2 linked regions of the Pseudosulfitobacter sp. DSM 107133 genome follow. The protein of the gene in region 1 binds, or shares a complex with, the protein of each later gene. Links are inferred from orthologs where the notes say so. Each region holds a gene or a part of one and is shown on either strand. Other genes may lie near its edges.

Region 1 (3,284 bases):
GAACAGGATCAGCGCGCCCAGCCCTGCATCCAGCACCACATAGGACAGCGAAAACCCGGCCATATAGGCCGCCAATGACAGCGCCCCCGGCACCCGCGCACGGCGGAACAACGGCAGCGGTGTGCCCCGCACGCTCAGCACCATGCACAGGATCACGATGCCCGCGACCACCCGGATCAGAGCAAAGCTGGCGGCATCAATGCTGCCACTGCCGACAGCAGCGCGGTTCAGCACCGAGTTGGCCGCGAATGCCGTCATCGTGAGGGCGGTGAGAAGCGCAAGTTTCATTCTGGTGCCCGTTTATCCAAAGGCTTTCGGATACTTCAAAGCGACCGCAGGCACATCCGTCCCTGGCCCCGCAATCATTGTATACGTCAAGGGATAGGGCGATGTCAGTCCCTGTGCGCGGGCCTGCGAAAATCCGGCCCGTTCGTAAAACGACACCTGCCCCAGCACGACAACATAGGTTTCGCTCAGTCGCGCCCATTCGCTCAGCATACCCATCATCCGGCGCCCCAACCCATGGCCCTGACGGTCGGGGGCTACGGCGACAGGGGCCAGACACAACCAGCCCTGCGGCGCGACCATATGGGACAGGGCATAATACCCCGCGATCCGGCCATCCCAGGTGGCCACGCTTTCGCCCGCCATCGCACCGGCCTTGCGCAGCGCGTGCACCAGCTCCGCCTCGGCCGGGCCGTCAAAGGCGCTGCGCAACAGCGCGTCTACCGCGTCCTCTTCACCGCGCCGCAATTCGCGCGAGAAATCCGGTCCGATCAGCATAGGCTGCCCTCCTGAATGGCATATGAAAAAAGGGGCCGCCCGCAGGCAGCCCCTTCTTATAGAACAAAGCGTTCGGTGAGGAACGGCAGATTACATCATGCCGCCCATGCCGCCCATGCCACCCATATCGGGCATGCCGCCGCCGCCATTGTCTTTCGACGGCTTGTCGGCAACCATGGCTTCGGTGGTGATCAGCAAAGCTGCAACCGATGCCGCATCCTGCAGTGCGGTGCGCACCACTTTGGCAGGGTCGATCACGCCGAACTTGAACATGTCGCCATATTCTTCGGTCTGCGCGTTGAAACCGAATGTCAGGTCGCTGCTTTCACGGATCTTGCCCGCAACAACAGCGCCGTCGACGCCAGCGTTCTCAGCAATCTGACGCAGCGGTGCTTCCACGGCCTTGCGCACGATGCTGATACCAACGTCCTGGTCGTTGTTGTCGCCTTTGAACCCTTCCAGCACTTTGCCGGCTTGGACCAGGGCAACACCACCACCCACAACGATACCTTCCTGAACAGCGGCACGTGTCGCGTTCAGAGCATCGTCAACGCGGTCTTTGCGTTCTTTGACTTCGATTTCCGACATGCCGCCCACGCGGATCACGGCAACACCGCCTGCCAGCTTGGCAACGCGCTCTTGCAGCTTTTCACGGTCGTAGTCGGATGTGGTTTCTTCGATCTGGTTACGGATCTGGGCAACGCGTGCCTCGATCTCGGCCTTCTCGCCAGCGCCGTCAACAACGGTGGTTTCGTCTTTGGTGATCGAAACTTTCTTGGCCGAACCCAGCATGTCCATGGTGACGGACTCCAGCTTCATGCCCAGATCTTCCGAGATCACCTGACCGCCTGTGAGGATCGCAAGGTCTTGCAGCATCGCTTTGCGGCGATCGCCGAAACCGGGCGCTTTCACAGCAGCGATTTTCAGACCGCCGCGCAGTTTGTTGACCACGAGTGTCGCCAGCGCTTCGCCTTCGACATCTTCCGCGATGATCAGCAGGGGTTTTTGCGACTGGATGACTTGCTCCAGCAGCGGAACCATCGGCTGCAGGCTCGAGAGTTTTTTCTCGTGCAGCAGGATGATCACGTCTTCCAGCTCGACAGTCATCTTGTCGGCGTTGGTTACAAAATAGGGGCTCAGGTAGCCACGGTCGAACTGCATACCTTCGACAACAACGGTTTCTGTTTCCAGACCCTTGTTTTCTTCGACGGTGATAACACCTTCGTTGCCGACTTTTTGCATCGCGTCGGCAATCTGGCGACCGATTTCTTTTTCGCCGTTGGCCGAGATGGTGCCAACCTGAGCAACTTCGTCGCTGTCGGTCACGTCACGTGCGGCGGCCTTGATCGCTTCGACGACTTTGGCTGTTGCCATGTCGATGCCGCGCTTCAGGTCCATCGGGTTCATGCCGGCGGCAACCGATTTCATGCCTTCGCGCACGATCGCCTGGGCCAGAACTGTGGCGGTTGTTGTACCGTCGCCAGCTTCGTCGTTGGTCCGGGAAGCAACTTCCTTGACCATTTGTGCGCCCATGTTTTCGAACTTGTCTTCCAGTTCGATTTCCTTGGCAACCGATACACCGTCCTTGGTGATGCGCGGTGCGCCAAAGGATTTGTCCAGAACAACGTTACGGCCTTTGGGGCCCAGTGTAACCTTGACGGCGTCAGCAAGGATGTTGACACCTTTCAGGATCTTGTTGCGGGCTTCGCTGTCAAATTTGACGTCCTTAGCAGCCATGATTTTTCTCCTTTGAGAATGTGTAGGTCAATGAGGGTCAGAGCAGGCGTGGCGCTTACTCGATGATCCCCATGATGTCCGATTCTTTCATCATCAGCAGTTCTTCGCCTGCGACGGTGACTTCGGTGCCCGACCATTTGCCGAACAGAATTTTGTCGCCTGGCTTGACGGCCATTTCGATCAGCTCGCCGCTGTCTTTGCGGGCGCCTTCGCCAACCGAAACAACTTCGCCTTCCGAGGGCTTTTCCTTCGCGCTATCGGGAATAATCAACCCGCCAGCAGTTTTCTCTTCGCTTTCCGTGCGGCGAACCAGCACGCGGTCATGAAGCGGTTTCAATGCCATCTTTGCAGCTCCTTAAGGCTCAAAGTTACTCCCTTGCAGGGCACCTTGGTACCCCGTGTTAGCACTCAGCTCGTCCGAGTGATAACGACGCATAGCTAGGGATGTGCGGCAAGGCTGTCAACAGGTGTGTTTGCAATTTTTGCGTTGCTTTTTCAGGGTCGCCCCTTTGCCTTCGCAGCCCAAGGACATAGCGTGGCCTGACACTGACCAAGAGGCCCTTGATGATGCTGCGCACCCTTGTTTTCACGCTCGCCCTGCTGCTGCCGCAGATGGCGGTTGCCACCTGTAACGGCACCGATCTGCGCACCCGTCTGACTGCGGATCAGACCGCGGACCTGGACGCGCTGATGCGCGACATGCCCTACCCAGATGGGAACCACTGGATCGCACACAAGGGGGACCAGACAATTCATTTGATCGG
Region 2 (3,217 bases), 110 kb from region 1 along the record:
TCGGCCAGCCAGTCAAACCCGTGCCCCGGCACCTGCTCCAGCGTTTGCCGGACATAGTCGGGAATATCCGTCGCCACCCGAAAGATCGCGCCGGGTTTCAGCACGCGCACCAGCGGTTCCAGATGCTCGGGCGTGACGAACCGGCGCCGGTGATGCCGCGCCTTGGGCCAGGGGTCGGGGTACAGCAGGAACGCACGGTCAATCGACGCCTCGGGCAGCACGTCGAACATATCGCGCACGTCCCCCGGATAGACCGCCAGATTGTCGACCTTGGCCTTGCGGAACTTGCCCAGCAACATCGCAACACCGTTGATGTAGGGTTCGCAGCCGATGATCCCCACCTCGGGGTTCGCGGCGGCCTGGTGCACCATATGCTCACCCCCGCCAAAGCCGATTTCCAACCAGACAGGCTTGCCCCCGAACAGCCCCTGTAAATCCAGCGGCACGCGGTCGGGGTTCACGTCCCAGTCCACCGGCCCCGGGGACAGGGCGCTCAGGTTTTCTTCAAGATAACCTTCCTGGCTGGCCTTCAGGTGCTTGCCCTTGCGGCGGCCATAAAAGTTGCGGTGGGGGCGTGTTGGCGTGTTCATGGCGGCGGTTTAGCGCCAAGTTTCGAAATGCGCAACGCAACGTATCGCTTCCCTGCCCCGCCTGTCCTGCTAGCCTGTCCGGCAGAAAAGGGAGACCACCATGAGCCATGTCCACGTCGTTGCCGTCATCACTGCCACCCCCGGGCAGCGCGCAGAATTGCTGGAGAAATTCAACGCCAACGTTCCGGCTGTCCATGCCGAAGACGGCTGCATCAGTTACCGCGCCGTTACCGACACCCCCGATGTGGGGCCCTTCCAGACCCCCATCGGTGACGATACCTTTATGGTGATCGAGGAATGGGCCAGCCTTGATGCGTTGATGGCCCACGCCGTCGCACCCCATATGAAAGCCTATGGAAAAGCAACCAAAGACATGATTGCCGACCGCAAAATCCACGTCCTCAGCCCCAGCTGAACAAAAAGAGGCGGCGCCTTGACCGGCACCGCCCCAATTCTTTTGGCCCCAAATATCCCGGGGGAGCGCCAAAGGCGCGGGGGCAGCGCCCCCTTAAACAGCCGCTTTCAAAGCCGCCACCAGATCGGTGTTTTCCCAGCTGAACCCGCCATCCGCATCCGGCGCGCGGCCAAAGTGGCCATAGGCCGCCGTGCGCTGATAAATCGGCTTGTTCAGGCTCAGATGTTCCCGAATCCCGCGCGGAGTCAGGTCCATGACCTTTTCGATGGCCGCTTCGATCGCCGCAGGCTTGACCGCGCCAGTGTCGAAAGTATCGCAATAGATCGACAGCGGTTTGCTGACGCCAATGGCATAGCTCAGCTGGATCGTGCATTTGTCCGCCAGCCCCGCAGCCACCACGTTCTTGGCCAGATAGCGCGCCGCATAGGCCGCCGAACGGTCTACCTTGGTCGGGTCTTTCCCCGAAAACGCACCGCCGCCATGCGGCGCCGCACCGCCATAGGTGTCCACAATGATCTTGCGGCCGGTCAGGCCCGCGTCACCATCGGGGCCGCCGATCACGAACTTGCCCGTTGGGTTGACGTGCCATTTCGTTTCTGCGGTCAGCCAGCCGTCGGGCAGCACTTCGGTGATGTAGGGTTCGACAATCGCGCGGATGTCGGCGCTGGTCAGGTTGGGGTCCAGATGTTGTGTGGACAGCACCAGCGAAGACACGCCCACCGGCTTGCCGTTTTCATAGCGCACCGACAGCTGGCTTTTGGCGTCGGGGCCAAGGGCCGGCTCGGTGCCGTTCTTGCGCACTTCGGCCAGACGTCGCAGGATCGCATGGGCGTATTGGATCGGGGCGGGCATCAGCGCGTCGGTTTCGTTGGTGGCAAAGCCGAACATGATCCCCTGATCGCCTGCGCCCTCTTCCTTGTCCGTGGCCGCATTCACCCCTTGGGCGATATGTGCGGACTGTTCGTGCAGCAGGTTGGTGATTTCGCAGGTTTTCCAGTGGAACTTGTCCTGCTCGTAACCGATATCGCGAATGCAATCGCGCGCAATGTCCTCGATCCGCTCCATGTATTCATGCAACTTGTCCTGATCCGACAGACCGATTTCGCCGCCGATCACCACGCGGTTTGTGGTCGCAAAGGTCTCGCAGGCGACGCGCGCTTCGGGTTCCTCACTCAGCAGCGCATCCAGCACCGCGTCGGAAATACGGTCACACACTTTATCAGGATGGCCCTCGGAAACGGATTCCGAGGTGAAGGTATAATTATTTCGGGACATGAAGCGCTCCAATGAAAACCATGTGTCACGTCAGGAAGCCGTTGTGACACGTTCAATCCCGTTTATGGGCGACGGCGCAGGGCGTCAATCGAAATGCGGCGCGCCAAAAGCAGGCCGACCCCCAGCAACAGCAGCACAAGCACCGGCAGATCCCCCGTGCGCGCATAAAGCGTGAGGGGCAATGGCGCAGGCAAGCGGGCATCGACGTGGCCTGCCACATCCAGCGGCAAACTGTCCAGAACCTGCCCGCGCGGGCCGATCATCGCGGAGATGCCAGTATTGGCCGCGCGCGCCATCGGCAGCCCCTGTTCAATCGCCCGCATCCGCGCCTGCGCCAGATGTTGTTGCGGGCCGGCCCGTTTGCCAAACCATGCATCATTGGTGATCTGGACCAGAAAAGCCGGACGCTCGGGGGCAGCCCCGACATCCTGCGCAAAGACCGCCTCGTAGCAGATCAGCGGCAGGGCCTGCCCCAGCGCGCCCAGATCCACCATATGCGGGCCGGGGCCACGACCATACCCGCCCGCTGCTTCGGCCAGCCCTTTCAGCCCGACCCTGGACGCGAGATCGGTCAGCGGCATGTATTCCCCGAAGGGCACCAGATGGTACTTGTCGTAGATGTCGGTGACCTGCGCATCGCCGTTCACCACAACGAGCGAGTTGTAATACCAGTCCGCATCGCGCCGCTGAATGCCCAACACCACCGGCGCGCCGCGCGCGGCTATGGCGACTTCGTCCAGCACCGGCCGGGCGTATTCCAGCAGATAAGGCACCGCCGTTTCCGGCCAGATCACCAGATCAGGTTGCGGATCGGCTGCCGTGGCGTTCAGCAAACGGTTCATAAAGACCGGCAATTTTTCAGGATCAAACTTTTCCTGTTGTGGCGCATTGGGTTGCACCAAACGCACCACATGCGGCGTCATGTCCGGCACCGGCA

The links.
Region 2: the proteins of groL (region 1) and metK are in contact, whole or in part, in a cryo-EM structure (PDB 8P4O), measured with the Escherichia coli proteins. The link is inferred for Pseudosulfitobacter sp. DSM 107133 from one-to-one orthologs.

Annotation. Positions count from the first base shown.
Region 1 is NZ_CP085154.1:2,838,718-2,842,001, forward strand. The notes cover bases 198-3,161. They hold groL (chaperonin GroEL), read right to left. Parts: upstream 2,521-3,161; coding sequence 874-2,520; downstream 198-873. Other genes in these bases: DSM107133_RS13990 (DMT family transporter), read right to left, coding at 198-288; DSM107133_RS13995 (N-acetyltransferase), read right to left, coding at 301-783; DSM107133_RS14005 (co-chaperone GroES), read right to left, coding at 2,576-2,863; DSM107133_RS14010 (TraB/GumN family protein), read left to right, coding at 3,085-3,161. Outside these bases: more of DSM107133_RS13990, read right to left, coding at 1-197; more of DSM107133_RS14010, read left to right, coding at 3,162-3,284.
Region 2 is NZ_CP085154.1:2,730,610-2,733,826, forward strand. What follows is about bases 190-3,086. They hold metK (methionine adenosyltransferase), read right to left. Parts: upstream 2,281-3,086; coding sequence 1,099-2,280; downstream 190-1,098. Other genes in these bases: DSM107133_RS13440 (tRNA (guanine(46)-N(7))-methyltransferase TrmB), read right to left, coding at 190-590; DSM107133_RS13445 (putative quinol monooxygenase), read left to right, coding at 691-1,005; lnt (apolipoprotein N-acyltransferase), read right to left, coding at 2,343-3,086. In the rest of the region: more of DSM107133_RS13440, read right to left, coding at 1-189; more of lnt, read right to left, coding at 3,087-3,217. UniProt on the Escherichia coli protein: Catalyzes the formation of S-adenosylmethionine (AdoMet) from methionine and ATP.